3 regions of the Acetobacterium sp. K1/6 genome follow, and region 1 is predicted to be linked to each of the others. Evidence: riboswitches for the same ligand, from Rfam matches in the RefSeq annotation. Region 1 holds a riboswitch; each other region holds the start of a gene.
The links. A riboswitch is a leader RNA that binds a small molecule or an ion and turns the genes downstream of it on or off. The one in region 1 is predicted to bind cobalamin.

Region 1 (5,652 bases):
TGTTGTTGTTGATTTCTGGTTTGCTCAGCCCGACTAAAACTGCAGAACTCCAGTCGCACCCCAGTGATGTGATGGTACCGGGCATTCTGGAAGCGGCGGTGCTGGAAAATGAAATAAAAAACAACCAAAGCAGTTTGATGAGTGTTGAAAATGAATCAAGGGCCCTGATCGAGGCCTTGATGGGGGATTACATAGAGCCGGGGCTGGCGGGCTCACCCCGGGATGGACTGGGGCGGATTATGCCAACCGGGCGAAATTTTTACTTGATGGATACCCAAAAAGTTCCCACCAAATCGGCCTATGCCATTGGGGTGGAAATGGCGGATCAATTAATTCGTCAACATCAAAAAGACACCGGACAATTTCCCGAAAAGGTGGCCATGAACATGATTTCCACCGACATCTCGATGACCAATGGAGAACAGCTTTCTCAGGTTCTGGCCTTATTGGGCGTTACACCGGTCTGGAATGAATCGGGGATTGTGATGGATGTCAAGGCGATTCCATTAGAAGCACTGGGACGGCCGAGAATTGACGTGATCATCCGGATTTCCGGCGTTTTAAGAGATTCCTATCCCGATCTGATTGCCTTGATGGATCAGGCAGTGCAAATGGTGGCTGTGCTTAACGAACCAGAAAGCTTAAATTTTGTTCGCCGCAATGCCTTAAAAACAATCAATGAACTGGCAGGAACAGAAGAAGTGGCCCAGGAAACGAGGTGGCGGCGTGCCACCATGCGGATCTTTGGCGACAAGCCGGGAACCTACGGCTCTGGCGTAGATCTGGCCTTAAAAGCCAGTGCCTGGGAGTCGGAAGATGAGTTGGCCAAGGTGTTTACCTCATTTTCGGGTTATGCCTATGGCGATGGTTTAAACGGAGCGGTGTCCCATAAAGAATTTGTGGATAACGTTAAGTCGGCGGAGCTTGTTTTTGAAACCTCAGTGAGTAATCGGTATGACCTGCTTTCATCTGGCTATAGCGCTTCGGTGATCGGCGGTTTTAACATGGTCAAAAATCAGTTTGATCAGGATGCGCTCAAACAATATCACGGGACCTCCAACAATAAAGAAAAGGTAGTTATTACAACAATGGCAGATGAGCTCAATCGCATTGTCGAAGGCACCTTATTTAATCCGCTCTGGAACCGCTCAGTAATGGACAAGGGCTATCGTGGTGCCGCCGAGGTAATGCGAAAGGCGCAAACCATTTTTAGCTGGAAGTGTACCACCAAAAATGTTGATGACAGGGCTATTGATGAAATCGTTAAGACCTATCTCGGTGATCCGGAAATGGCAAGCTGGCTTAGCCAGGAGAATAGCTTTGCCATTGAGGAAATGTCAAGACGATTTCTGGAGCTCCACCAACGACAAAAATGGAATCCTAGTCTCGAGGCATTAGAAATTTTAACAAATATTTATATGAAAATTGAGGGTGATATGGAAGAGCTGATGGAAGAATCCCAGGGTGATTACCAGGGCGGGACAATCGAAATTGTCGGTCACCAGGATGTGGAAGCATGGAACAAAAGTATTCAGGAAGTGGATGCCCTGTTCGATTCAGAGAAAAGTCTGTAAAAAGAAGTGATGGGTGAGATCACAATTTTTAAGACGTGTAACGGAGGTGGTTATTATTTCAAAAGAAAGTGTGCTAATTGTCCTTTGGACTACCGGTCGCTGTAATCTGGCCTGCGAATACTGTTATGCCGGTTTAACCCATCTAAAAGCGGATATGGATTTTGAGACCGCGGCTCAGACGCTGGATCTGTTTTCCGATCATTATATGAAAATTCAGTTCGCCGGGGGAGAACCGCTGCTGAACTACCCTTTAATCTGTCAAGTGGTTTCTTATGTGAAGGAAAAAAATTACAATGCCAGCTTTCAGATGCAGACCAACGGCATCTGCATTACCCCGGAGATTGCCGTGGGCCTGAAAAAAATGAGGATTGCCTTAGGGGTCAGTCTTGATGGTCCCCCGGAGGTGAATGAGTTTACCCGGGGAAGGACAAGAGACGTGATTGCCGGGATTGGGTGTCTGGCTAATGAAGGAATCAAAATCAATCTCAACAGCGTGGTGACCAGTCACAGCATCACACAGCTTCCCAAGCTGGTCAGTTTCGCCTATTATTTGGGTAATGTAGGCGGGATTGGCCTTGATTTATTGCGGGATGCAGGGCGCGCCAGAGACCAGCGGGCGATCATCAAAAAAGCCACCCCAGAGCAAATCAAGACAGCGTTGACGAAAATGGTTGAGACTGCTGAGGAATTATATCGGCTGACTGGTAAAAAAATTGTGATCCGTGAGGTTCATGAAGCGAAGCAGCGGTTGAAAATGACCTCGTGCAACAAGGAATACTGTTATGCATCCTGCGGTAGATCCTATGTCGTGCTGCCTTGTGGCGATGTTTACCCTTGCGGATCACTAATTGAAAATCCGAAATATTTTATGGGGAATGTGGTAAAAGCGCGCCCCTTAAAAAACGTTGTCATTGTAAAGGCAGAATCGCAAGGCTGTAAAACATGTGACTATTATAGCATCTGTCCCGGGGGCTGTCCCTCGCGCCTGATCTTAAATGATGAAAAAAAACAGGACACCTCGCTGGACTGCGTGTTAAAAAAGGCCGCCTTTGAGCTGGCCAGACAATAACAAGGCTTGGTGAAGTGGGAAACGATTAAGACGCAAGTTTAGCAATCATATCGCTGTTTGAAAGTAAGTCTACGGCAGGTCGTTTGCTTAATGATCAAAAGCGACATACGCCTGAATAACCGTCTTAAGTTCAGAGACCCCTTCGCCGGTCAATGCACTTACCGGGTGAATCTTATCAGGGTGGACTCCGGCATAAGTCAGGTAGCGTAGACTTCGCTTGAGGTTACAGTGTTTATGATCAATTTTGGTAATAACCCCAATTACGGGGATGTTATAGGTACAGACAAAATTAGGTGGAACCGAGTTTTGGTGATCGGTGCTGGAATTAATTAGAATAATCAGCCCCGCATCACAGGTTACATTAATGGCCTGAGGACGAAAACAGGGTAATTCAACAAATTCGCCAGGGGTATCAATAAAATGATCAGAATAACTGACCTGCTGGGTTTTCCCATAGGTAATAAATTCATTGGTCAGCCGTAAAAATAGGGTGGTTTTACCGCTACCGATCCGTCCGATGAGGGCGATGCGATTTTTATTATTGGCCATAAATAAATCCTCCAGTCTGCAAAAAACAAAAAAACCTTTTTTAAAAAAGGTTTGCAAATACGGAGTTGTTTCCGTGACGCCTGCAGTTGATCGGTGGGGCGTCATTTCGTTTTATTCTCACATTTTGCAGCCTTCTTTGAAGCTTCAAACAGATCGTGTTTTGACAAAAATATCCTGACTCAGAGGGACATCATACACACAGCCTTCTTGGTTAACCCAATGACTGAATGCGTCCATATTCTTCTCCTTACAGTAGCAAAGAAACTGTCGCGGATTTTTACCGCGTTCCTTTTGTAAACACTTTTTCTAGTTTATTATAGTCTAAAATCGGTCAATAATCAAGCACCTTGATCATTTTTAAAAGGACCAAGGATTAATACAAGTGAAGAAATTTGGCTGCTTGCGAAGAAAAAGGGTTGGTTACTTGACATATGCCAATAACCTATTATATAATTCAAAACATATCTAAACGTTACAAAACAATACTAAAGTAATGAAAAGGAGATGTGATGAAGAGCGTTAAGAATTGGTTAGTGGTATTATTGGTAATGGGAATAATTATCAGCTTGGTATCAGGTTGTAGCAGTAAGGCTGACGGAGCGCAAGAGAAAGTTGCTGAAAGTCAAAGTCTCGCTGGTCAAATCTTGTTTGTGTACTGTGGGGCTGGCATGACCAAGCCTTTCGGGGAAATTGCCGATAAATTCAAAACAGAAACCGGTTGTGAAATGGAAGTTGTTTATGCCAATGCGGCCCAGCTTCAGAATCAGATTAAGACAACTGGTGAAGGGGATTTGTTTATTGCCGGCTCCGCTGATGAATTGGCACCAGTTAAAGATTTTGTTACAAAAAGTAAAGAACTGGTCAAACACATCCCTGTATTGGCTGTAAAAAGCGGAAACCCACTGGGAATTTCCGGCTTAAACGATCTAGCAAAAGAAGGGGTGGAAGTTGTGCTGGGTGATGGCGATGCCACGCCAATTGGTAAGATTGCCAATAAAGCGTTAACAGATCTGGGGATTTTAAGCAATGTCAATGTCATTGCCCGGGCAGCCACAGCACCGGAAATATTTAATGCCCTGTCCGTTGATGAATGCGATGCGATTATTGTCTGGAAAGAAAATGTGACTGGTTCCGCCACCGAAATTGTCAAGACAACGGATCTGGATACCTATGTCAAAAAAGTTCCGGCGGCACAATTAAGCAGCAGTAAAAATACCGAAACACTGGATGCGTTTATGACATTCTTAGATTCGGATTCTGCAAAAGCGATATGGGAAAACTATGGATACGAAGTAGTTAATTAAACGATCTGATGAGGGAACGATTTTCAGTATTTAGTTTATTTGAAATCATTACAATCGTCATTACGGTCATAGTTATTAGCTTTACCTCAGTACTGATAGTGGCAATCGTCTTAAAAGGGTTACCCTATTTGGGTCAGGCATTTTATTCAGAAGAAGTGCAATTCGCTGTTAAAATGAGCCTGTTCACCGCAAGTATATCCACAATCATTTGTATGGTGCTCGCCATTCCCACCGCATATGCATTAACACGGACTGCGTTTCCCTTTAAAAAACTGTGTCAGATGATGATTGAACTGCCATTATCGATGCCCTATCTGGTTTTGGGTCTTAGTTTATTAATTATTTTTTCGTCAGACTTTGGTAAGGCCCTTAAAGAGTTGGGATTTAAGGTTGTCTTTGATAAAAATGGTATCATTATTGCTCAAACCGTTGTCAATCTTCCCTATGTAGTCCGATTTATTCGGACCGCATTTGAGGAAGTTGATGAGCGACTGGAGTTTATTTCCGGCAGTCTGGGAGCGACGAAGTGGGAACGCTTCATAACCATTACCTTACCGCTATCCAAGAATGCCATTATCACAACTATTATTTTAGCCTGGTCAAGGGGCCTCGGCGAATTTGGGGCGACGCTGATGTTAGTAGGAGCCACCCGGATGAAAACAGAAACCCTGACGACATCCGTTTATTTAAATCTGGCAACCGGGGATACCGGTGCTTCCATGGCATCGGCAACAATTATTCTGATTATTTCGCTGATTTCTCTTTTTCTGACCAACTGGATTGGCAGGAAAAATCCCCAGGAGAGCAGGATGAAGGACGTGAACCGATGATTAATACAATGGTTGAAATTAAAGACTACTCCATTAAATTAGGAACCTTTCAATTGAATAATATCAATTTAAACATTCGTGAAAAAGAAATCTTTGCCGTGCTGGGCAGAACCGGATCAGGTAAAACTGTTCTGCTGGAGTCCGTGGCCGGTTTTTATCGGAAATTCTCTGGTGAAGTGTGCATTCAGGGAAAGCCGGTAGTCAAAATTCCTTTAGAGAGGCGGCAGATTGGTTTTGTTTATCAGGATTTCGGTCTGTTTCATCACATGTCTGTTTATGAGAATATTACTTATGGATTAAAAATTCAAAGAAAAGACAAGGCCTAT
Region 2 (5,652 bases), on a different contig from region 1:
AAACGGTTCCCGAAAAAAGATAAACATCCTGCTGGACAACCCCCACCTGGGTGCGTAAGGAATGCAGGGTCAGGCTTTGAATATCCTGACCGTCGATCAGAATTCGGCCGGAGCTGACATTATAAAATCGGGGAATCAGATGGCACATGGTCGTTTTGCCACTGCCCGAAGGTCCCACAATGGCAATGTTTTCACCAGCTTTAACCGCTACATCAATATGGGAAAGTACCGCATCGCCGCCATCGTTGTATTGAAAGCTCACATCTTCAAAAACAATATCGCCCACAACATTTTTCAGTTCCACTTCATTGGACTGATTTTCATATTCGGTAGGTTCGTCCAGAATTTCGATAAACCGCTCAAACCCGGTCATTCCCCGCTGAAACTGTTCTGCGAATTCAACAATCCGGCGGATGGAGGTTAGTAAGGTGGTGACATACATCAGATAGGCGACATAATCGCCGGGATTAATGGCACCATTGATCATAAAGATTCCTCCGAAAACCACCACCAATAAATACATCAGTCCGTCAAAGAGCCGGGTGGTGGTCTGAAAACCGGCCATATAACGGTAGGTTTGTTTTTTTATTTCAAGAAATTTACTATTTCCTGTCTCAAACTTAATCTCTTCAATATTTTCGTTGGCAAAAGATTTCACAACTCGGATTCCCAAAAGATTATCTTCCACCTGAGCGTTTATTTCACCCGTTTGAACCCGCGACCGTTTAAAGGCAATCCGCATCCGATTCCTGAAATAGGTGGTCGTTAAAAGCATGATCGGCAGGGCGGCAAAAATAATCACTGTCAACCAGATATTAACTGAGCCAAGAATGGCAAATGAAACGCCAATTTTTAAACCGGCAATAAAAAACTCCTCGGGACAATGATGGGCAAATTCCGTCACATCAAAAAGATCAGTGGTGATCCGCGACATCAACTGACCGATTTTGGTGTCGCTATAAAAAGAAAACGACAACTTCTGGAGATGTGAAAAGAGATCCCGGCGCATATCCGTTTCGATTCGGGCGCCCATGACATGGCCCACATCGGCCATAAAGTAGTTAGCCACTCCATCGATAAGCCGCAGTACCAAATATACCAGCCCCAGTTTTAAGATTGTTTCCACCGTCAGACTGGCCAGATCATTGATGGCGGTATTGGTGATAAACCGTACGATCAGGGGCAAAACCAGATCGCATACCGTTGTCAAGGTAGCGCAAAACAGATCCAACAACAGAATCCATTTGTATTTTTGATAATAAGGTATGAAACGTTTGATAAGTTGTGTGTTACTGATTCGCAAAATATTCCTTCTTTCTTAATTGCTACACTTAAAAACTTTGGGCAATTGAAAAACGATTCACGTTTCCCAATTGCCCATTCATGGTCTTTTACTGAAATTTCTTTTATTAACTGATCTTACTGACTGACCTTGCTCTGATCTGTCATGATTTCACTAAGGGATGTTGCCAGACCCGCCAAGCCCTGAATTTCAGAGGGAATAATAATCTTAGTGGCTTTGCCATCAGCTACCTTTTCAAAGGTAGATAAACTCTTAAGGGCAATAACTGACTGAATCGGATTGGCATCATTTAACATCTTGACCCCATTGGCAACCGCTTCCTGAACCTTGACAATGGCTTCTGCTTCACCTTCTGCCCGTCTGATCTGAGCTTCCCGATCCGCTTCGGCACTAAGAATAGCAGCCGCTTTTAAGCCTTCCGCTTGTAAAATTGCCGCTGATTTTTCGCCTTCAGCGACCAGAATGGCACTGGCTTTTTCGCCTTCTGCCTGGAGGATTTTTTCCCGACGTTCCCGCTCTGCCTTCATCTGCCGTTCCATCGCATTCTGGATCGCTTCTGGTGGCATGATGTTTTTAAGTTCTACCCGGTTGATTTTAATCCCCCAGGGATCGGTGGCTTCATCGAGAATTACCCGCATTTTGGTATTAATCACGTCCCGGGATGTCAGTGTTGCATCGAGCTCCATATCACCAATGATGTTACGCAAAGTGGTGGCGGTTAGATTTTCAATGGCTTTCATGGGATTGTCCACCCCATACATATAGAATTTAGGATCGGTAACCTGTAAATAAATTACCGTGTCAATCTGCATCGTAACATTATCCTTGGTAATAACCGGTTGGGGCGGGAAATCCGCGACCCGTTCTTTTAAACTGATTCTTTTTGAAATCCGGTCAAAAATCGGAATTGCGATATGAAAACCGGTCTCCCAGGTGGCATGATAAGCGCCCAATCGTTCCACCACATAGGCATTAGCCTGGGGAACGATCTTCGCATTCACAATAATTACAACAACAAAAATGATAAATAAAACGCCTAAAATAATTAATCCAATCATCTTCTTACCTCCTTTTATTTTATTTCTTCTTCTACCAATTTAACCATGGCTTTAACCCCTTCGATTCCTACCACAGTCACTTTTGCACCAACAGGAATGACTGTATCGTCGTCGACATTTCTGGCAGTCCAAGACTTACCATCAACCTTGATGGCGCCCTGTCCCTTAAGATTATTGATTTCTTCCTCAACAATCCCCTGTTCTTTGAGAATGCGATCAGCATTGGTTGTTATCGTTTTGGGATCCATGTGTTTTTTCAAAAAAGGTTTTGTTCCCAATAATAATCCAACAGAAACCAGAAAGAACAGCGTCATCTGTACCCAAAATGGTGCGCCTAAATAAGCGACGGCCATTGCCACCAGAGAACCAACACAAAACCAGATGGAAACCAGTGCGCCAGCAGTAACCAATTCAACCACCAGAAAAACGACAAATAAAACCAACCAGACAAGAATGATATTCATCTGCTCACCTCCCTCATTCACTTAATTTTATTATAACATAGTTTGTTGTTTTTTTTCTCATGAGTTACACAATCGATTTTTTTTATTTTTTTCTTGCACTTTCATTTTTTAGTGTGTATAATCAAAAGCAAGTAAATAGAAAAGCGAACATATGGTGCCTTAAACATTAAGGAGAATAGGGAATCAGGTGAGAGTCCTGAACGAACCCATCACTGTAAGGGCGGAGCAAACCACAAAAACCACTGTTTTTTTAATGGGAAGGTGTGGCAAAGCGTTAAAACCCCAAGTCAGGAGACCTGCCTATGAATCGATCCTGAATGAACGAAGGTAAAGTTCATGGCTGTTATTTAGAATAAATAACAGCTGTGGACTTTTTTATTTGCCAAAATTTGTTGAGAATCATTCAGGAGGAAACGATGACAATTCTTAAAAAAGCACAAGCCGGTGAGATCACCGCAGAAATGATTTATGTGGCGCAAAAAGAAGGGCTCGATCCCGAAAACATTCGCCAGGGGGTAGCCGTCGGTGAAATCGTCATTCTAAAGAGTTCCCGGCCAAATATCAACCCGGTGGCGGTGGGCAAGGGTCTGTTTACCAAGGTTTCCGCCAGCGTTGGGATGTATGAAATAGATGACACCATCGATGGTGAAATGGCTAAAATCAAACAGGCCGTAAAAGCCGAAGCGGATACGCTGATGGATTTAAGTGTTCGGGGTCCGATTGATGAAATGCGTGAAAAAGTCTTATCCACGGTGGACCGGCCGGTCGGTACCCTACCCCTTTATCAGACCCTGGCTATGGCTCAGGAAAAATATGGCAGTGCTTTAGATATGACCGCGGATGACATGTTCGCGATGATGGAAAAGCATGCCTCCGAAGGCGTCAGCTTTTTAGCCCTGCACTGCGGCACCACCATGGACGTGATCAACCGCGCCAAAGAAGAAGGCCGGATTGATCCACTGGTTAGTTATGGGGGTTCCCATCTGATTGGCTGGATGGTTCACAACCACTGTGAAAATCCCTTTTTTACCCAATATGACCGGGTCCTGGAAATCTGTAAAAAGTATGATGTCGTGCTGAGCTTTGCCGACGGCATGCGCCCCGGCTGTATTGCCGATTCCCTGGACGGCGCCCAGGTTCATGAATTGGTGATCCTCGGCGGTCTGGTTAAAAAGGCCCGGGCGGCCGGGGTTCAAGTGATGGTCAAAGGACCGGGCCATGTGCCCCTGGATCAGATCCAGACCACTGTAAAGTTACAAAAACAACTATGCGGCGGCGCTCCCTACTTTGTCTTCGGCTGTCTGCCCACCGATTCCGGGGCTGGTATGGATCATGTCACTGGCGCCATCGGCGGCGCAATCGCCGCCTATTACGGTGCCGACTTCCTCTGTTACGTCACCCCGGCCGAACATATCGGCATGCCAAATGCCGATGATGTCTATATGGGCGTGATGGCCAGCCGCATCGCCGCCCATGCTGGTGATGTTGGCAAAGGCCATCCGGCAGCGATTGCCTGGGATCTGGAAATGTCCCATGCCCGCCGGGAACTTAATTGGGGCCGGCAGATGGAACTGGCCATCGATACTGAAACCGCCACGAAGGTCTGGAAGGATCGCAGCACCGACTTCGAATCCGAATGCAGCATGTGCGGCGACTTCTGTGCCATGAAAATTGTCGGCAAGTATTTACGAGACGAAAACCAGGAAGCGAGGAACTAATCATGACCCAAATATTAAAAGCTCGACAGGGTAAAATTACCGAAGAAATGGAAATGGTGGCACTCAGCGAAGGCTTCACGCCTGAATTTATCAGAGCCGGAGTAGCTGCCGGCCGGATTGTCATTCCTAAAAATAAATTGCGCAATCGTTCTAAAATCTGCGGCATCGGTGGTGGTCTGGACGTCAAAGTCAACGGTCTGATGGGCACCTCTGGTGATCGGGATGATATGGACATGGAAGTCAAAAAACTAAAAATCATCGAAGCCGCCGGTGCCCACGGTTTTATGGATTTAAGTATGGGTGCCGATATTGATACCATGCGAACCTTAAGTCTAAATAATTCCAACATTGCCGCTGGCTGTGTGCCCGTTTATCAGGCTGCCAAAGAAGCGGCTGATAAACGGGGCCTGATGGTCAATATGACCTCTGATGATCTGTTTGAAGTGGTTGAAAAACAATGTCAGGCCGGTATGGATTTTATGGCCGTGCACTCGGCCCTGAATATGGATCTTCTCAAAATATTAAAAAGAACCGGTCGCGTTGCCGATATCTGTAGCCGTGGTGGATCCTTGCTAACTGGCTGGATGTTCCATAACGATAAAGAAAATCCTCTTTATGCCGAATTTGACCGACTGCTGGAGATTCTCAAAGCGACCGATACGGTACTTAGCATCGGCGACGCCATTCGACCCGGTGCCAATGCTGATTCTCTGGATCAGGCCCACCTGCGCGGCTTAATGGTCGCTGGTGAGCTGACCAAACGGGCCCTGGCGGCCGGGGTTCAGGTGATGGTGGAAGGTCCCGGCCATGTGCCACTAAACCATATTCCCTCAGCGATGCTACTGCAAAAACGACTCTGTTACGATGTACCCTACTATATTTTAGGCTTCCTGGCCACCGATATTGCTCCCGGATATGACAATATTACGGGTTCGATCGGCGGTGCCTTTGCCGGCATGCACGGGGCTGATTTCCTTTGTTACCTGACCCCAGCCGAACACCTGGGTCTGCCCAATGAGGAAGATGTCCGCATCGGTGTCGAAACGACCCGGATCGCCGCCAATGCGGCCAATGTCTTAAAGCGCGGCGGCGCGGCCTGGAACCGCGAT
Region 3 (5,652 bases), on a different contig from region 1:
CAGCTAATGTCTGTCTGGTTCGAAAAGAATTTTCTAAAAACTATCCGGATCTGGTCGCCGGTTTTGTAAAAGGCCTCAGTGAAGGTGGAGATCTTTACCGCAGCAATCCGCAGGAAGCGGCCGAAAGTGTAGCGGCTGAACTGGGTATCACCGCCGAAAATGCTTTGATGCAGATGACCGGTTCAATCTGGCTGACGCCGGAGGAACAACTGGGATCAGATTATATGGGGTCTGTCGGTAAGCCCGGGAATTTTTCTAAAATCATGAAAGATACTGCGGATTTTCTGCAAAGCCAGAAATCCATTGACAATTCACCAAGCCAGGAAGAATTTGACGCTTTTATTAATTCAACGTATATTGAGATGTCATTAGAATAAGGATGGATTAAGATGAAAAACGAGCTGATTATCGAAATTGACAATTTAACCGTGGATTACCCCAACGAAAACGAACCCGTCCGCGCCCTGGATGGGGTAAATCTGAAGATCAATCAGCATGATTTCATCTGTGTCTTGGGACCTTCGGGTTGCGGAAAAAGCACCCTGCTTAATGTTATTGCCGGGTTTACCCTGCCGAGTGAGGGCACCTTTTTAATGCAGGGTCAGCCGGTTTCAGGGCCGGACCGTCAACGGGGTGTGGTTTTTCAGTCGGCGTCTCTTTATCCCTGGATGAGTGTCCGTAAAAATGTCGAGTTTGGCCCTAAAATAAAAGGGCTTCCCAAAGACGAGATCACCCGGATTGCCAACCATTATCTGACCCAGGTGCATCTGCTGGAGGTGGCCGATCAGCCGCCCTTTCAACTGTCCGGGGGGATGAAACAGCGGGTGGCGCTGGCCCGGGCACTGGCCAATGAGCCAGCGATTCTGCTACTGGATGAACCCTTTGGCGCTTTGGATGCACTGACCCGGATTCATATGCAGCAACTGGTGCGAAAAATCTGGAAGGATGATCAGAACACCATTTTTATGATCACCCATGATGTGGACGAAGCCCTGTCGCTGGGCACCCGCCTGCTGGTGATGTCCAAAAGTCCCGGCACCATTATTCAGGAATTTACCGTCGATTTTTGTGACCGGGTTGATAAACGCACCGGACGGGTTCAAGTGGATGCAAGCTATTTGGCCCTGAAAGAAGAAATCCTGGATTTGATTGACGTTTAAAGAACCGGTCAAGTCCCCAATCATTCACCAGATTAAGACAAAAGAGGAAATGACCATGATACCATTTAATATGCCCCTTTATTTGGGAACCGAAATAAAATATATAAAAGCGGCCATCACTAAAAATCATCAGATTGGTGGGGATGGCCCTTTTACGAAAGCCTGTTCGGACTGGTTGTGTCAAAACGCCCAGATCCCCGGGGCTTTTTTAACGAACTCCGGCACCGCGGCTCTGGAAATGACGGCCCTGCTGGCCGGCATCAAGCCCGGAGATGAGGTGATCATGCCGGCCTTCACCTTTGTGACCACCGCCAATGCCTTTGCCCTGCGCGGTGCCACCATTGTCTTTGTTGATATCCGGCCGGATACCTTAAACATTGACGAAACCCTGATTGAAGCCGCTATCACGTCCCGCACGAAGGTGATGGTGCCGGTCCATTACGGTGGCATTGGCTGCGAGATGGATGCGATTATGGCTATTGCCAGACGCCACGATCTGTTGGTGGTGGAGGATGCGGCGCAAGGTGTGATGGCCAGCTACAGAAATAAAGCCCTGGGAAGCATCGGAGATCTGGGCTGTTACAGCTTCCATGAAACCAAAAACTACACCATGGGGGAAGGTGGCGCCCTACTGATTAATCGCGAGGATCTAATCGAGCAGGCCACAATTATCCGCGACAAGGGCACCAACCGCCATGATTTTCTGGCGGGCCGGGTGGACAAATATTCCTGGGTCGATCTGGGTTCCTCCTATTTACCCAGCGAACTCAACGCGGCTCATCTTCTGGCTCAGCTGGAAGCCGCCGAAATGGTTAACCGGCAGCGGCTGAACCTGTGGCAGCACTATTATGAACGGTTAAAACCGCTGGTTGCGGCTGGCTATATTGAGCTGCCGGTAGTGCCGGAACACTGCCAGCATAATGGTCATCTGTTTTATATCAAAACCGCCAGTCAGCAGGAACGGAACGATCTGATTCACTGGCTCAAGCAGCATCAGATCTGTACCGCCTTTCACTATACCCCCCTCCATGAAACCCCCGGCGGCCAGAAATTCGGACGCTTTCACGGTGCCGACCGCTTTACCAGCAACGAAAGCCTGCGGTTGCTGCGGCTGCCATTATACTTTAGCCTTTCGGAGCCAGAGCTGGAGCGGGTGGTCGCAGAAATTGTCGCCTTTTATAAACGTTAACCCTGCAAGATATCGGCGATATTGTCGTAAAATCGGCATCAGAAATGTTTGTTGAGACTAAATAAAAGACTTGACGCGGTAACTGGTTAGTTGTATACTAGGCATACAATTAAATCAGAAATAGAGGTGGCTGGCATAGCAATGCCGGCATAATAGGGAAACAGGTGAAAATCCTGTACGGTACCGCCGCTGTATAAGAGGAGTTTTTCCAGGAATACCACTGATCATTTGGGAAGGTAGGAAAAATGAAGACGCTTGAGTCAGAAAACCTGCCTGTGTGGATATTCTTTTATTCTGCGTGATTACAGAATAGGTGAAGAACAAAGAAAGGCGTAGCGATGCCATTTCTTTGTGTTTTAAATTCAGCATAAATACGGAGCTGCAGTTGTCATTATGATAACTGCGGTTTTTTTATTTAGGAAAAAATGGAGGTAAATTTTGGAAAGAATAGCGATTTATGGTAAAGGGGGAATTGGAAAATCAACCACGGTGTCCAATCTTTCCGCGGCTTTGGCCCAAAAAGGGTTAACAGTGATGCAGATCGGGTGTGATCCTAAATCAGATTCAACCATCAACCTGACTGGCGGAAAACGCATCCCGACAGTGCTGGAAGTGATTCGGGATAAGGATATAGCTACGAGACTTTCTGATCTTGTATTTACTGGCAGTGGCGGGGTCCTCTGTGTCGAAGCTGGTGGACCAAAACCTGGAATCGGCTGTGCCGGTCGGGGAATTATTGCGGCCTTTGAAAAACTGGCTGAATTGAAAGCCAATGATGTTTATAACCCGGATGTCGTCATTTACGATGTGTTGGGAGATGTGGTCTGTGGCGGTTTTGCCATGCCGATCCGTAATGGCTATGCCGACAGCGTTTGCATTGTGACTTCGGGAGAAAGCATGTCGCTTTATGCCGCCGATAATATTGCTGCTGCGGTGCGATCTTTTGGTTCCCGGGGATATGCCAGTCTGAAGGGGCTGATCCTCAATAAGAAGGGGATTGTCAATGAAGCGGCTATTGTTGCTCAGTCCGCCCGGGAAATTGACACCGCAATTCTCCACACGATTGAACGCGATCCACTGGTGCAACAGGCCGAAGCCTTACATCAAACCGTGATTGAGGCCTTTCCGGAAAGCCCTCAGGCGCGATCCTATGCGGCGCTGGCGGATAAATTGTTTGACTGTGAAAAAACCGCCGGGAGGGCAGCAGCATGCGTTTAAACAGACTGTCAGAAATTAACCATAATAAGGATATTTATGGGGCGTCGGTGGCTATTTCATGTGGGGTTTTTTGTCCAACCTTCGGGGTGGCCGTAGCAGCGCCGCTGATCAGAGAAGCGGCTGTCCTGGTCGTCGGAACGGCTGAATGCACCTGGTATGCCCGAAACAGCTGCATCTACCACAGTGAAGAACCGGGCTACGAGCGGTTTTTTGCCGGTGTCTTTGAAGACACCGATATTATTTTTGGCAGTCGCGATGGCATCCTGACAGCCTTGCTGCAGATCGCCAAAGATCCCCGGATCCGTTGTATTTTTTTAGTCAGCACCTGCATTCCTGAAATTATCGGTGAAGATCTGGAAGCCATTAGTCAAGCCGCCGAAAAGGAATGTGGCATTCCGATTCTGCCCATTCATGTGGCCCATTATGACCGAAACTGCAATGAATTTGGGGTGGCGGTGTCCCAGACCATGAAAGCAATGGTCCGGCTGATGAAACCGCAAACGGTCAAACCGGGAACGGTTAATCTGTTGGGACGAAATTTTCATGCCGGAATCGAAGGCTCTCTGAAGGATTCGGAACTGCTGGGACTGCTTACGCAAAACGGGATTACGCTTCATCTGATCATTCCGGAACCCTGTAACATTGAAGCCCTTCAGAGCGCCCCGGCGGCGGCCCTGAATATCGTCACCAGCGAGGTCGGTCGGGAACTGGCAATGGCCTTGGAAGACCAGTTTGGCACTCCCTACGTTTTCTTTGAACCCTCTTTTGAGCTGGATAAGATCCGATCAGGTTACCAGCAGCTGGCAGGACATTTGGGTATCTCGATTCAAAAAATAATTGAAAAAGCTCATCAAAACGCCGTTTCGCAGCTGCAAGAGGCGCGGCAGGTGCTGGCCGGAAAAAGCTTTGTCAATGGTGGTCGGCCGCCGGATGCCTTTGAAGCGGCGGCATTTCTGACCTCCCTGGGAATGGTGCCACTGCTGATTAACGCCTATCGGCTCACGGATAACAGTCAGGAGCAGATTGATCGGATTCTCGATCAGGGTTGGGATCCCTATGTGAATTACGTAGCCAATCCCAATGCGGCAGTCAGTCTGATGCCGGAACTTTTACCGGATTTATACATTGGTTTTGGACCGGTGGATTATTTAAAACAATTGGGAATCTTGCACCTGGAACGACTCGTGCCACCGGGAAAAATTGGCTATGAAGCGATCACCTGGGCACTGGCGGCGGTCAAATCAGTTTTAGCGGGAGGTGCACCGGATGTATCTTTCTAACAATTATCCCGTCCCATCGGAACGGATGGGTTTGCTGTGGGCCCTCAGCGGCGTCAGGGAGCTGGTGATTGTGGAGTTCGGGCCGGAGGGCACGACCCGCTATTTGCTGGAATCGTTAAAAGAATTCGGGAATGCGGCGCAGGCCAGCTTTTACACCACCACAATGGATGAGGATGTCGTGGTGTTTGGTAACTATGACCGGCTCAATCAGGTCTTGATGGAAATTGATCAGCGCCTTCACCCCGAAGTGATTGTGGTTCTGGATTCATCAGTGGCCGCGGTGATCGGGGTGGATCTTGATGGCATCTGCCATGAAATCAAACCGCACATTGACGCCAAACTGATAACAATTAAAGGAGGTGGTCTGAAAAACGACTGGACCGTGGGGATTGAAACGGCATTGCGTTTACTGGGTCAGATAGCCATTAAAAATCGGCCTAAAAAGAATCGGTTTAACATCATCGGCTGCTGTGCCGATGAATACAATCATCTGGCCGAAGCCGCTGAAATTAAAGACATGATGGCAAAGTGTTTTGCTATGGAACTTAATTGCAACCTTTCCGGAAACACCAGTGTCGCCAGTTGCAGAAATATCGGGCAGGCGGTGGTAAATCTGGTGCTCCGGCAGGAGGGACTGGCGCTCGCACAAGATCTGCAGCAGCGGTTCGAGATTCCCTATGTTGATGGCCGGCCTTACGGGTTGGTAGGAACCCGGGCCTGGCTGCAGAAGATTGAACGTGTTATTAACCAGAAGGCCGATTATGCCGCCGTTCATCAGGCCGTAACAGCACTGAAAATAGCCAAG

Region 2: another riboswitch for cobalamin. It lies ahead of thiC (phosphomethylpyrimidine synthase ThiC); the one in region 1 lies ahead of U2P91_RS13240 (EutP/PduV family microcompartment system protein).
Region 3: another riboswitch for cobalamin. It lies ahead of U2P91_RS12520 (AAA family ATPase); the one in region 1 lies ahead of U2P91_RS13240 (EutP/PduV family microcompartment system protein).

Annotation. Positions count from the first base shown of each region.
Region 1 is NZ_JAXQGA010000016.1:5,050-10,701, forward strand. It holds gene U2P91_RS13230 (cobaltochelatase subunit CobN) at 1-1,574, shown strand, start outside; gene U2P91_RS13235 (radical SAM/SPASM domain-containing protein) at 1,588-2,643, shown strand; gene U2P91_RS13240 (EutP/PduV family microcompartment system protein) at 2,731-3,192, opposite strand; cobalamin riboswitch at 3,339-3,524, opposite strand; gene modA (molybdate ABC transporter substrate-binding protein) at 3,702-4,496, shown strand; gene U2P91_RS13250 (ABC transporter permease) at 4,505-5,326, shown strand; gene U2P91_RS13255 (ATP-binding cassette domain-containing protein) at 5,323-5,652, shown strand, end outside.
Region 2 is NZ_JAXQGA010000007.1:188,031-193,682, reverse strand. It holds gene U2P91_RS08560 (ABC transporter ATP-binding protein) at 1-1,297, opposite strand, end outside; gene U2P91_RS08555 (SPFH domain-containing protein) at 1,420-2,361, opposite strand; gene U2P91_RS08550 (NfeD family protein) at 2,376-2,825, opposite strand; cobalamin riboswitch at 2,961-3,144, shown strand; gene thiC (phosphomethylpyrimidine synthase ThiC) at 3,242-4,543, shown strand; gene bzaB (B12 lower ligand biosynthesis ThiC-like protein BzaB) at 4,546-5,652, shown strand, end outside.
Region 3 is NZ_JAXQGA010000014.1:22,680-28,331, reverse strand. It holds gene U2P91_RS12535 (ABC transporter substrate-binding protein) at 1-377, shown strand, start outside; gene U2P91_RS12530 (ABC transporter ATP-binding protein) at 390-1,160, shown strand; gene rffA (dTDP-4-amino-4,6-dideoxygalactose transaminase) at 1,216-2,349, shown strand; cobalamin riboswitch at 2,457-2,641, shown strand; gene U2P91_RS12520 (AAA family ATPase) at 2,788-3,567, shown strand; gene U2P91_RS12515 (nitrogenase component 1) at 3,558-4,847, shown strand; gene U2P91_RS12510 (nitrogenase component 1) at 4,834-5,652, shown strand, end outside.